3 regions of the Bacillus sp. Marseille-Q1617 genome follow, and region 2 is predicted to be linked to each of the others. Evidence: a T-box and tRNA genes for the amino acid it is inferred to sense, from the RefSeq annotation. Region 2 holds a T-box; the other regions hold tRNA genes.
What was found. The T-box of region 2 lies ahead of proS (proline--tRNA ligase). A T-box ahead of a tRNA ligase gene usually reads a tRNA of that ligase, here a tRNA-Pro.
Positions count from the first base shown of each region.

Region 1: it has a tRNA-Pro gene. The T-box ahead of proS (proline--tRNA ligase) is inferred to sense a tRNA for this amino acid. The anticodon was not compared.
Region 3: it has a tRNA-Pro gene. The T-box ahead of proS (proline--tRNA ligase) is inferred to sense a tRNA for this amino acid. The anticodon was not compared.

Region 1 covers NZ_CAHJXM010000001.1:148,131-152,390, reverse strand. The annotation lists rRNA gene HWX64_RS00890 (23S ribosomal RNA) at 1-519, opposite strand, end outside; rRNA gene HWX64_RS00885 (16S ribosomal RNA) at 827-2,378, opposite strand; tRNA gene HWX64_RS00880 (tRNA-Gly) at 2,486-2,559, opposite strand; tRNA gene HWX64_RS00875 (tRNA-Pro) at 2,580-2,656, opposite strand; tRNA gene HWX64_RS00870 (tRNA-Arg) at 2,712-2,788, opposite strand; tRNA gene HWX64_RS00865 (tRNA-Leu) at 2,806-2,891, opposite strand; tRNA gene HWX64_RS00860 (tRNA-Leu) at 2,960-3,041, opposite strand; tRNA gene HWX64_RS00855 (tRNA-Lys) at 3,079-3,154, opposite strand; tRNA gene HWX64_RS00850 (tRNA-Gln) at 3,159-3,233, opposite strand; tRNA gene HWX64_RS00845 (tRNA-Asp) at 3,311-3,387, opposite strand; tRNA gene HWX64_RS00840 (tRNA-Glu) at 3,522-3,593, opposite strand; tRNA gene HWX64_RS00835 (tRNA-Ser) at 3,611-3,701, opposite strand; tRNA gene HWX64_RS00830 (tRNA-Asn) at 3,709-3,783, opposite strand; gene HWX64_RS00825 (SprT family protein) at 3,927-4,260, opposite strand, start outside.
Region 2 covers NZ_CAHJXM010000001.1:501,096-505,355, forward strand. The annotation lists gene HWX64_RS02490 (MFS transporter) at 1-666, shown strand, start outside; T-box leader at 716-909, shown strand; gene proS (proline--tRNA ligase) at 986-2,416, shown strand; gene HWX64_RS02500 (hypothetical protein) at 2,764-2,946, shown strand; gene HWX64_RS02505 (hypothetical protein) at 3,081-3,572, shown strand; gene HWX64_RS02510 (GNAT family N-acetyltransferase) at 3,661-4,224, shown strand; gene HWX64_RS02515 (DinB family protein) at 4,233-4,260, opposite strand, start outside.
Region 3 covers NZ_CAHJXM010000002.1:1,005,452-1,009,711, forward strand. The annotation lists rRNA gene HWX64_RS16370 (23S ribosomal RNA) at 1-1,405, shown strand, start outside; rRNA gene rrf (5S ribosomal RNA) at 1,554-1,670, shown strand; tRNA gene HWX64_RS16380 (tRNA-Val) at 1,683-1,758, shown strand; tRNA gene HWX64_RS16385 (tRNA-Thr) at 1,894-1,969, shown strand; tRNA gene HWX64_RS16390 (tRNA-Lys) at 1,994-2,069, shown strand; tRNA gene HWX64_RS16395 (tRNA-Leu) at 2,105-2,189, shown strand; tRNA gene HWX64_RS16400 (tRNA-Gly) at 2,195-2,269, shown strand; tRNA gene HWX64_RS16405 (tRNA-Leu) at 2,279-2,367, shown strand; tRNA gene HWX64_RS16410 (tRNA-Arg) at 2,434-2,510, shown strand; tRNA gene HWX64_RS16415 (tRNA-Pro) at 2,518-2,594, shown strand; tRNA gene HWX64_RS16420 (tRNA-Ala) at 2,603-2,678, shown strand; tRNA gene HWX64_RS16425 (tRNA-Met) at 2,793-2,869, shown strand; tRNA gene HWX64_RS16430 (tRNA-Ile) at 2,874-2,950, shown strand; tRNA gene HWX64_RS16435 (tRNA-Ser) at 2,968-3,060, shown strand; tRNA gene HWX64_RS16440 (tRNA-Met) at 3,236-3,309, shown strand; tRNA gene HWX64_RS16445 (tRNA-Asp) at 3,385-3,461, shown strand; tRNA gene HWX64_RS16450 (tRNA-Phe) at 3,622-3,697, shown strand; tRNA gene HWX64_RS16455 (tRNA-His) at 3,725-3,800, shown strand; tRNA gene HWX64_RS16460 (tRNA-Gly) at 3,809-3,882, shown strand; tRNA gene HWX64_RS16465 (tRNA-Ile) at 3,884-3,960, shown strand; tRNA gene HWX64_RS16470 (tRNA-Asn) at 3,970-4,044, shown strand; tRNA gene HWX64_RS16475 (tRNA-Ser) at 4,048-4,138, shown strand; tRNA gene HWX64_RS16480 (tRNA-Glu) at 4,143-4,214, shown strand.

The sequences.
Region 1 (4,260 bases), 350 kb from region 2:
TTTCCCTCACGGTACTGGTTCACTATCGGTCACTAGGGAGTATTTAGCCTTGGGAGATGGTCCTCCCAGCTTCCGACGGGATTTCACGTGTCCCGCCGTACTCAGGATCCACTCAAGAGGGAACGAAGTTTCAACTACAGGGTTGTTACCTTCTTTGACGAGCCTTTCCAGACTTCTTCGTCTACTCCGTTCCTTTGTAACTCCGTATAGAGTGTCCTACAACCCCAAGAGGCAAGCCTCTTGGTTTGGGCTACATCCCGTTTCGCTCGCCGCTACTCAGGGAATCGCATTTGCTTTCTCTTCCTCCAGGTACTTAGATGTTTCAGTTCCCTGGGTCTGCCTTCCATACTCTATGTATTCAAGTATGGATATTGTTCCATTACGAACAATGGGTTCCCCCATTCGGAAATCTCCGGATCAAAGCTCACTTACAGCTCCCCGAAGCATATCGGTGTTAGTCCCGTCCTTCGTCGGCTCCTAGTGCCAAGGCATCCACCGTGCGCCCTTCATAACTTAACCGAATTGGTTGTTACAAGGTGTTAAAACCTAAAATGGCGATACTCGGTAATTTCTTGACTATCAATTTATCTTTATCTAGTTTTCAAAGAACAAGGCTACTGATTTGCTTCACATCGTGAAACACATCAGTGAATTTCCTTCGTGCTGCCTTGCGCTGAGGTGAAGACAACATCTTCGAATCAGCTTTGCCGCAAGCGCAAAGAAAATAAGAATTACTTGTTGTGAAACAAGTAATATCATTTTGATGGTTGAACCATCAAAACTGAACAAAACTTCGACTGTCAAACGTTTCATATATATTCCTTAGAAAGGAGGTGATCCAGCCGCACCTTCCGATACGGCTACCTTGTTACGACTTCACCCCAATCATCTGTCCCACCTTAGGCGGCTGGCTCCAAAAGGTTACCTCACCGACTTCGGGTGTTACAAACTCTCGTGGTGTGACGGGCGGTGTGTACAAGGCCCGGGAACGTATTCACCGCGGCATGCTGATCCGCGATTACTAGCGATTCCAGCTTCATGCAGGCGAGTTGCAGCCTGCAATCCGAACTGAGAACGGTTTTATGGGATTGGCTAAACCTCGCGGTCTCGCTGCCCTTTGTACCGTCCATTGTAGCACGTGTGTAGCCCAGGTCATAAGGGGCATGATGATTTGACGTCATCCCCACCTTCCTCCGGTTTGTCACCGGCAGTCATCTTAGAGTGCCCAACTGAATGCTGGCAACTAAGATCAAGGGTTGCGCTCGTTGCGGGACTTAACCCAACATCTCACGACACGAGCTGACGACAACCATGCACCACCTGTCACTCTGTCCCCCGAAGGGGAAAGCCCTATCTCTAGGGTTGTCAGAGGATGTCAAGACCTGGTAAGGTTCTTCGCGTTGCTTCGAATTAAACCACATGCTCCACCGCTTGTGCGGGCCCCCGTCAATTCCTTTGAGTTTCAGTCTTGCGACCGTACTCCCCAGGCGGAGTGCTTAATGCGTTAGCTGCAGCACTAAAGGGCGGAAACCCTCTAACACTTAGCACTCATCGTTTACGGCGTGGACTACCAGGGTATCTAATCCTGTTTGCTCCCCACGCTTTCGCGCCTCAGTGTCAGTTACAGACCAGAAAGTCGCCTTCGCCACTGGTGTTCCTCCAAATATCTACGCATTTCACCGCTACACTTGGAATTCCACTTTCCTCTTCTGCACTCAAGTTCCCCAGTTTCCAATGACCCTCCACGGTTGAGCCGTGGGCTTTCACATCAGACTTAAGAAACCACCTGCGCGCGCTTTACGCCCAATAATTCCGGACAACGCTTGCCACCTACGTATTACCGCGGCTGCTGGCACGTAGTTAGCCGTGGCTTTCTGGTTAGGTACCGTCAAGGCGCCGCCCTATTCGAACGGCACTTGTTCTTCCCTAACAACAGAGTTTTACGATCCGAAAACCTTCTTCACTCACGCGGCGTTGCTCCGTCAGACTTTCGTCCATTGCGGAAGATTCCCTACTGCTGCCTCCCGTAGGAGTCTGGGCCGTGTCTCAGTCCCAGTGTGGCCGATCACCCTCTCAGGTCGGCTACGCATCGTCGCCTTGGTGAGCCGTTACCTCACCAACTAGCTAATGCGCCGCGGGTCCATCTGTAAGTGGTAGCAAAAAGCCACCTTTCAACAGTTCCTCATGCGAGGAACTGAGTTATCCGGTATTAGCCCCGGTTTCCCGGAGTTATCCCAGTCTTACAGGCAGGTTACCCACGTGTTACTCACCCGTCCGCCGCTGATCTCAGGGAGCAAGCTCCCTTTGATCCGCTCGACTTGCATGTATTAGGCACGCCGCCAGCGTTCGTCCTGAGCCAGGATCAAACTCTCCGATAAAAGTTTGAATAGCTCTTTTTTGTAACGATATTCGTTACGGTAAATCTAGAATTAACGTTGACGTATTGTCTTGTTTTGTTCAGTTTTCAAGGTTCAAATGGTTAAATTGGAGCGGGTGATGGGAATCGAACCCACGACATCAGCTTGGAAGGCTGAGGTTTTACCATTAAACTACACCCGCATATATAATATGTATTGTGATGGTCGGGAAGACAGGATTCGAACCTGCGACCCCTTGGTCCCAAACCAAGTGCTCTACCAAGCTGAGCTACTTCCCGTTTCAGAAGCATTTAGTTCTTTTCATTCTTTCATACTCGCTTGTAGAAGAATTAGTGGCGCGCCCGAGAGGAGTCGAACCCCTAACCTTTTGATCCGTAGTCAAACGCTCTATCCAATTGAGCTACGGGCGCAGTATGTTAGATCCTTTTGGTGCGGCCGAGAGGACTTGAACCTCCACGGGGTTGCCCCCACTAGGCCCTCAACCTAGCGCGTCTGCCATTCCGCCACGACCGCGTTTAAAGCGACAAACACTATTATAACTAGGATTCACTGCTGTGTCAACAGTTTTTTAAAAATAATAATGCGGGTGAAGGGACTTGAACCCCCACGCCTTGCGGCGCCAGATCCTAAGTCTGGTGCGTCTGCCAATTCCGCCACACCCGCATGTAAATGAAAGATATTTTGCTGTCGCAAAAATCTTTGGTGAGCCATGAAGGACTCGAACCTTCGACCCTCTGATTAAAAGTCAGATGCTCTACCAACTGAGCTAATGGCTCATAATGGCTGGGCTAGCTGGATTCGAACCAACGCATGTCGCAGTCAAAGTGCGATGCCTTACCGCTTGGCTATAGCCCAATGCCTCGAAAAGTGACGAGGTTTATATAATAACATGTCCACCTCGTGGTCGTCAACCACTTTTCTAAAAAATATTCTGGCGGTCCGGACGGGACTCGAACCCGCGACCTCCTGCGTGACAGGCAGGCATTCTAACCAACTGAACTACCGGACCAAAGTTTTTTGCTTTAATAACTGTCATTAACTTGCGAGAGCGAAATAACTTACCTTAAATTGTTTCTGCGAAACAACCTCACCACAAAACGGTGCGTTTATCTCACATTCAATTTTGAAATAAAAATAAAAAAATGACCCGTACGGGATTCGAACCCGTGTTACCGCCGTGAAAGGGCGGTGTCTTAACCGCTTGACCAACGGGCCAGGATAATAAAATATAATGGCGGAGAAGGAGGGATTTGAACCCTCGCGCCAGTTGCCCGACCTACACCCTTAGCAGGGGCGCCTCTTCAGCCACTTGAGTACTTCTCCATAAAAATGGCTCCGCAGGCAGGATTCGAACCTGCGACCGATCGGTTAACAGCCGATAGCTCTACCACTGAGCTACTGCGGAACGTGAAGTATTCTAACGCTTTGTAAAATGTCTTATCGACTCTTTCGATTATAATGACTCAGCCGCTTCTTGTCAACTATTTTTCATAGAGTTTTTTAACTGTGTTATCCCTTTTTTCTTACCCTGTTTGGGTTGACCGGCAGCTAGGAACCCTGCTTTAGTTCTTCACGAAAAATAAGCTTCCCTTTACATCGTCCGCATACATATTTTTTTGTATCGATCCTTCTTTTCCTCTTGAATGTCAGATTGCATTTTGAACAGGAATAAATCAGTATTCTCCGGGCCCGTTTTGGGGTTGATAACGCGGTGCAGTGTCTAGGGGCCCCGACTTTATGAAGAAGATTTTTGAAGTCCGCGTCTCTATGCTTGTATCCCTTTCCTTCAATATGAAGGTGATAATGGCAGAGTTCATGTTTGATAATGCCAATCAATTCCGATACCCCATGTTCCTTCAAGTATTTCTCGTTAATATCTATA
Region 2 (4,260 bases):
TCATTTACTGGAGCGAAGAAATTATCTTTTGAAATGATCAAGGCGGATTGGCGGGTGGTCAGGAACTTTAGCCGCCGGTACACGTATGTGATGGCAGTATACCTACTGTTCAGCTGCATGATCGTGATGACGGCGGCAATTGATTCGCTGGAGGCGGCATTTTCAAAAGAGGTGCTGGGGCTTTCAAACAGCACGTATGGATATTTGGTGAGCATTGCGGGGGCAGGATTCCTTGCCGGGGCTATCGTGAATACAGTGATTGCAAACAAGGTACGTGAGGTCCACCTGATTGCATTCGGGTCGGTCATGGTTTCAGCGGGGTATATGGTCTACTCGTTTTCTGGGGAGTTCGCAGCTGCTGCCATCGGCTTTTCCCTTTTGTCCTTTTCGCTTGCTTTTGCACAGACAGGGTTTGAAACGTTCATTCAGGAGCGGATCCCTGTTGAGGTGATGGGACGTGTGAGCAGTGTGTACGGCTGGATTGAAGGCATTCTTGTCATTGCTGCAACCATCCTGATCGGTGTGGGTGCGGAGCTTTTATCCATCCGGGGAATGGTGATCGCAGGATCTATTGTTATGGTAACCATCACTGTTTTTCTATTTGTTTATTCCATGGGCAGGGGAGAGGTCAAGACGGTTGAAAAGAACCCGATTGAAATCAGCTGATAATTAAATTGACACGTCATGGAAATCTCTATATAATCATCTAAAATAATGAAAAACATTGATGAGGATCAGTAAAGTGAACCTGTCTTTTCAGAGAGGGGGCCAGCGTGGTGTGAGGCTCCTATAGACAATCATTTGAACCTGCCTCTGAGTCTGAATATTCAGCGGTTGAATACCGTTATCATGTGTGAGTGTAAAGCTTTGCTTTGAATCAGGGTGGTACCGCCAGCAATGGTCCCTGATGATGAGCGGGGCTTATTTTTATTTTATCAAAAAGGTGTGGGGACACGCTTATATTTTAAAAAAGAGGGTGCTATGTATGGCAAAGGAATATGTGAAAGATGTCACCGGCATGGATGAGGATTTCGCCCAGTGGTATACGGATGTGGTGAAGAAGGCGGAGCTGGTCGATTATTCGAGTGTGCGCGGATCGATGATTATCCGTCCTTACGGATATGCGATCTGGGAGAATATCAAAAATGCGCTTGATGCGAAAATCAAGGAAACAGGACATGAGAATGTGTATATGCCGTTGTTCATTCCGGAGAGTCTCCTGCAGCGGGAGAAGGATCATATCGATGGATTTGCGCCAGAGGTTGCATGGGTTACGCACGGCGGTGAAGAGGAGCTGGCGGAGAGATTATGTGTCCGTCCGACTTCCGAGGTATTGTTCGGTGAGCATTATAAAAATATCATCCATTCCTACCGCGACCTGCCGAAGCTTTATAATCAGTGGGCGAATGTCGTGCGATGGGAGAAGACGACTCGGCCATTCCTGCGGACGCTGGAGTTTTTATGGCAGGAAGGTCATACGTGCCATGAAACGGATGAGGACGCTCATGAGGAAACTGTGAGGATGCTCGAAGTGTATGCAGAGCTTTGCGAAGAGCTGCTGGCGATCCCTGTCGTGAAAGGCCAGAAGACGGAGAAAGAGAAGTTTGCCGGTGCGAAGTATACGTACACGATCGAGAGCCTGATGCACGACGGGAAGGCTCTGCAGTCGGGTACGTCCCATCATTTAGGTGATGGATTTGCAAAAGCGTTCGGCATTCAATTCACCGATCGTGAAGGGAAGCTGCAGCATGTGCAGCAGACATCATGGGGGCTGACGACGCGCATCATCGGTGCGATGATCATGGTGCACGGGGATGACCGGGGACTAGTTGTGCCTCCGCGCATGGCGCCGACTCAATTGATGATCGTGCCGATTGCGCAGCATAAGGAAGGCGTGTTTGATTTCGCCTATGATTTGAAAGAAAAGCTGTCGGCAGTGGCGCGAGTCGGAATTGATGCGAGCGACAAGAAGCCGGGCTGGAAGTTCAATGAATATGAGATGAAAGGTATCCCGTTGCGCCTTGAAGTCGGACCTCGTGATATCGAGAACGGCCAGGTGATTTTGGCCCGCCGTGATACAGGTGAGAAGCTGACGGTGCCTGTCGGGGAACTTGAAACGAAGGTGCCAGTGCTGCTTGAAGAGATTCAAAAGAACCTTTTTGTAAAAGCGAGGGAGCATCGCGAGGAGATGACGAGTATCGCTTCAGGGTTTGATGAGTTTAAACAGGTCATTGCGGAAAAAGGCGGTTTCGTGAAGGCGATGTGGTGCGGTGAACTTGCCTGCGAGGATAAGATCAAGGAAGAAACGGGTGCGACTTCTAGGTGTATGCCGTTCGAGCAGGAGAAAGTAGCGGATACTTGTGTGTGCTGCGGGGAAGATGCGGAGAAGCTGGTTTATTGGGCTAAGGCTTATTAGGTTTTGAGGTTAGAAGTGTTGTACCAGGTACAGGATGCAGGAATTGTACCTGGTACATTTTTTTAAAAGGAAAACTGTGCCTGGCACAGGATAGGTGGTTTGTGCCAGGCACAAAATCCCCATTTTGAGCCAGGCTCAGCACCCCGACGTTGAGCCTGGCACGATAAAGCGGTTTCGTGCCAGGAACATTGTTACCTGGTTTTGAGCTCTCTGTAAGGTTTCCGGCCTGTCAAACAGGTCAACATACCCGCCCCAAAATCCAAAATTAATTCTTCTGGCCCTACTTCCCGAACCCTCGTCTATTTAGGGATCCTCCCTAATATAAATAGGTAAGGAGGGGATTCGACGTGTTTATGGACTTCATCATTATTCTTATTATTTCGTTCGTGGTGATCAGTCTTTGGATGATCAATGTGAAACTTAACCGCCTCGCCAATCATTTTGATATTAGTGACGGTCACGCCCTTTCGGATGAGGAAATTGAGAAGGAGCTTGAGGAAGAGTGGGAAAAGTGGTCCCAGCAAAAATAATGGAATCGAAGCGTTTCTCTTGAGAGGGAACGCTTCTTTTCGTTGATGGGAAAATTTAGAACAAAATAGATAGGCACGTTAGGAGAAATTTTTTCGTAGGCTGAATGGAGAGGATAGCTGTGAGGTGAAACTCAGTGAATAAGATGGTGAGATGGATCATCGGAGCTGCGGCGTTTCTTCTGGCATGCCTGGTGCTCTATTTAAAATTGAACCCGCCGCTTGAGAGTAAAGGGTATGGCTGGAGTGAGACCCAAGCCGGACTTGTCACGGTGGAACTTGAAAATCAAGGGATTTATAAGGTCAAATTGACTGAGGTGCTGATCAATGGCGGCGATCGGCCCCGTGAAGTGGAATTGGGCGTCAGCCGTTCCAATGCACTGATCGGTCTATTTGCAGTGAAAGACGAAATCGAGGGAATCAGTTTTAATAATATACATGAGTACGAAATTGAACCGAAGCTGAGCCGTGAAGAAGTCATACAGCTGGATGAACTGGATAACAGGAGCACGATCCGACATTATGGATTGGCGCTGGATCATTGTAAGAAGATCGACTCTGTGATGGTCAAGTATACGTATTTGGGTTTTCCTTTTACAAAAGAAATCCAGATTGAAAGAACGGAGTAAATTCGCCTGATAAACTGGTATAATAAGAGAAAAATAGTTACAAGGGTAACAGGACCTGATCCGTGTGCCCTTAAAGTGAGGTGCCTCCGTGGATAAAAGGAGTTTAAGCATAGAAACAGCGCGGTTGATTGTCCGGCCGTTCATGAAAAGTGATTATCATAACTGGCTCCATGAAAATATGAACAAGCTGCCCTCTCAGCACAAATATGATCTTGGTGTGCAGGATATGAGTGAATGCACGGAATTCTGGTTCTATGACATGATCGAGAAGCAGAATGAAATGATGTACAACGATGAGGTTTATATCTTCGGTGTCTTCCTGAAGGAGACAGGCGCTTACATCGGAAGCATCGATTTTTCCACTCTGATGAGGCTGAGCTTTCAATGGGGCCGGGTCGGCTATACATTGAATAATACTCATTGGCGGAAGGGATACGGGAAAGAAGCCGTGCGGGGTGCGCTGAAAATCGCCTTTGAAAAAATCAATTATCATCGGGTGGAGGCTCATATCAATCTGGATAATGTCCCTTCGATCAAGCTTGCAGAAGGGGTCGGTATGAAATATGAGTGTACCCGGAAAGGCTTTATCAATGAAAATGGGGTATGGACGGATAATTACGTATTTTATATGAATGCGGAGGATTATTATTAACGCTCAGATCAAATCTGAGCGTTTTGTTTTGCCAGG
Region 3 (4,260 bases), on a different contig from region 2:
GCTGATGATGAGGCAAATCCCATCATCGTGAAGGCTGAGCTGTGACAGCGAGCGAATTATAGTAGCGAAGTTCCTGATTCCACACTGCCAAGAAAAGCCTCTAGCGAGGAAAAAGGTGCCCGTACCGCAAACCGACACAGGTAGGCGAGGAGAGAATCCTAAGGTGAGCGAGAGAACTCTCGTTAAGGAACTCGGCAAAATGACCCCGTAACTTCGGGAGAAGGGGTGCTCTTTGAGGTGCATAGCCTCGAAGAGCCGCAGTGAATAGGCCCAGGCGACTGTTTAGCAAAAACACAGGTCTCTGCGAAGCCGTAAGGCGAAGTATAGGGGCTGACGCCTGCCCGGTGCTGGAAGGTTAAGAGGAGTGCTTAGCGCAAGCGAAGGTGCGAATCGAAGCCCCAGTAAACGGCGGCCGTAACTATAACGGTCCTAAGGTAGCGAAATTCCTTGTCGGGTAAGTTCCGACCCGCACGAAAGGCGTAACGATCTGGGCACTGTCTCAACGAGAGACTCGGTGAAATTATAGTACCTGTGAAGATGCAGGTTACCCGCGACAGGACGGAAAGACCCCGTGGAGCTTTACTGTAGCCTGATATTGAATTTTGGTACAGCTTGTACAGGATAGGTAGGAGCCTTGGAAGCCGGAGCGCCAGCTTCGGTGGAGGCGTTGGTGGGATACTACCCTGGCTGTATTGAAATTCTAACCCGCGCCCCTTATCGGGGTGGGAGACAGTGTCAGGTGGGCAGTTTGACTGGGGCGGTCGCCTCCTAAAGAGTAACGGAGGCGCCCAAAGGTTCCCTCAGAATGGTTGGAAATCATTCGCAGAGTGTAAAGGCACAAGGGAGCTTGACTGCGAGACCTACAAGTCGAGCAGGGACGAAAGTCGGGCTTAGTGATCCGGTGGTTCCGCATGGAAGGGCCATCGCTCAACGGATAAAAGCTACCCCGGGGATAACAGGCTTATCTCCCCCAAGAGTCCACATCGACGGGGAGGTTTGGCACCTCGATGTCGGCTCATCGCATCCTGGGGCTGTAGTCGGTCCCAAGGGTTGGGCTGTTCGCCCATTAAAGCGGTACGCGAGCTGGGTTCAGAACGTCGTGAGACAGTTCGGTCCCTATCCGTCGTGGGCGCAGGAAATTTGAGAGGAGCTGTCCTTAGTACGAGAGGACCGGGATGGACGCACCGCTGGTGTACCAGTTGTCTTGCCAAAGGCATCGCTGGGTAGCTATGTGCGGAAGGGATAAGTGCTGAAAGCATCTAAGCATGAAGCCCCCCTCGAGATGAGATTTCCCATCACTTTATGTGAGTAAGATCCCTGGAAGATGACCAGGTAGATAGGTCAGAGGTGGAAGCATGGTGACATGTGGAGCTGACTGATACTAATCGATCGAGGACTTAACCACAAAGAGTCATTTTTAAATGAACAACGGCAATACCGGTATTCTTGACATCAATCCTTTATCTAGTTTTCAGGGGATAAATTTTAAATTAATACTTGAAATTATCTCTGAAAAAGATATAATAATACTTGTCCTTTAAAAAGGATAACAGTCTGGTGACTATGGCGAAGAGGTCACACCCGTTCCCATGCCGAACACGGAAGTTAAGCTCTTCAGCGCCGATGGTAGTTGGGGGCTCTCCCCCTGTGAGAGTAGGACGTCGCCAGGCGATTTATATTTTGGAGGATTAGCTCAGCTGGGAGAGCATCTGCCTTACAAGCAGAGGGTCGGCGGTTCGATCCCGTCATCCTCCACCATAGATTTTTACGAAGCGTGAGCGGAGTAAAAGATCTTTCCTTCCTTTACTAAGAGCGAAGGAAAAAACGTCCTTAATTTCTACAATGTATTCAATGCTGAGTATATTGGACGAGTATTGCAAAACAACTTTACACGCCGGTGTAGCTCAACTGGTAGAGCAACTGACTTGTAATCAGTAGGTTGGGGGTTCAAGTCCTCTTGCCGGCACCACTTCGGTTTTACTCATTTTTATATGAGCCATTAGCTCAGTTGGTAGAGCATCTGACTTTTAATCAGAGGGTCGAAGGTTCGAGTCCTTCATGGCTCACCATTTGATGTTTGCAAAAGGCAAATGTCTCATTACATGCGGGTGTGGCGGAATTGGCAGACGCACCAGACTTAGGATCTGGCGCCGCAAGGCGTGGGGGTTCAAGTCCCTTCACCCGCACCATATTTGCGGAAGTAGTTCAGTGGTAGAACACCACCTTGCCAAGGTGGGGGTCGCGGGTTCGAATCCCGTCTTCCGCTCCAAAGATTTTTGCCGGGGTGGCGGAACTGGCAGACGCACAGGACTTAAAATCCTGCGGTAGGTGACTACCGTACCGGTTCGATTCCGGTCCTCGGCACCAAAGATTTTTGCTCTGGCAAAAGATATTTCCTTAATTTGCGGAAGCAAACATTCTTAATTATATTAAGCGCCCGTAGCTCAATTGGATAGAGCGTTTGACTACGGATCAAAAGGTTAGGGGTTCGACTCCTCTCGGGCGCGCCATCTATATCGGGAAGTAGCTCAGCTTGGTAGAGCACTTGGTTTGGGACCAAGGGGTCGCAGGTTCGAATCCTGTCTTCCCGACCACTTTAGATGGGGCCTTAGCTCAGCTGGGAGAGCGCCTGCTTTGCACGCAGGAGGTCAGCGGTTCGATCCCGCTAGGCTCCACCAAAGATTTTTGCTTCAGCAAAATATCTTACCTTTTACGCAGCGTAAGCGGAGTAAAATAATCTTCAATGTATTTGCTTCAGCAAAACATCTGAAAATTTCATTAAAATGTTTCTTGGCGGTGTAGCTCAGCTGGCTAGAGCGTACGGTTCATACCCGTGAGGTCGGGGGTTCGATCCCCTCCGCCGCTACCAATACGGACCTTTAGCTCAGTTGGTTAGAGCAGACGGCTCATAACCGTCCGGTCGTAGGTTCGAGTCCTACAAGGTCCACCATTCACATTTTAAAACACGGAGGAATACCCAAGTCCGGCTGAAGGGATCGGTCTTGAAAACCGACAGGGGTGTTAAAGCCCGCGGGGGTTCGAATCCCTCTTCCTCCGCCATATTTATTTTTTTACCCTTATTATCGTCGCGGGGTGGAGCACGTCCGAATAATCTTCGGAGCTTGCACATCAGCGCACCGACTGAGCAGCAGCTTGAATAAGCTTACTGAAGTCGGGGTGGTTCTAACGGATCTGTATTCGTAGGATCACAACTTATTTAAACGTTTATTATCGTCGCGGGGTGGAGCAGTTCGGTAGCTCGTCGGGCTCATAACCCGAAGGTCGCAGGTTCAAATCCTGTCCCCGCAATACCATTTTTGTTAAAGCAAATAGTAATCTAAGGGGTAACCGATGGATGAATATTTTGCTGGCGCAAAAATTCTTGGTCTGGTAGTTCAGTTGGTTAGAATGCCTGCCTGTCACGCAGGAGGTCGCGGGTTCGAGTCCCGTCCAGACCGCCACTAATTACATAGTGTGGCTTAGTAGCTCAGTTGGTAGAGCACGGTGAATAAGCTTCATCGAATAAACATCAGCGTACAGCTTGAGCAGCATCTTGAATAATCTTTCTGAAAGCTGGACGATGGACTATCACACTCTATGATTAGGAATTTTACATATGATGGCTCAGTAGCTCAGTTGGTAGAGCAATGGACTGAAAATCCATGTGTCGGCGGTTCGATTCCGTCCTGAGCCACCATTTTTCATTTATATCATACTTTTCATGGCGATTGTGGCGAAGTGGTTAACGCACCGGATTGTGGTTCCGGCATTCGTGGGTTCGATTCCCATCAGTCGCCCCATATATTTTGCGGGTGTAGTTTAATGGTAAAACCTCAGCCTTCCAAGCTGATGTCGTGGGTTCGATTCCCATCACCCGCTCCAAGGGCCTATAGCTCAGCTGGTTAGAGCGCACGCCTGATAAGCGTGAGGTCGGTGGTTCGAGTCCACTTAGGCCCACCATCTTAATATTCCGCAGTAGCTCAGTGGTAGAGCTATCGGCTGTTAACCGATCGGTCGCAAGTTCGAATCTTGCCTGCGGAGCCATATGGAGAAGTACTCAAGTGGCTGAAGAGGCGCCCCTGCTAAGGGTGTAGGTCGGGCAACCGGCGCGAGGGTTCAAATCCCTCCTTCTCCGCCATTAAGGCCCGTTGGTCAAGCGGTTAAGACACCGCCCTTTCACGGCGGTAACACGGGTTCGAATCCCGTACGGGTCATTCTGAAAGACTATCTAATCGATAGTCTTTTTTATTTTATATGTAA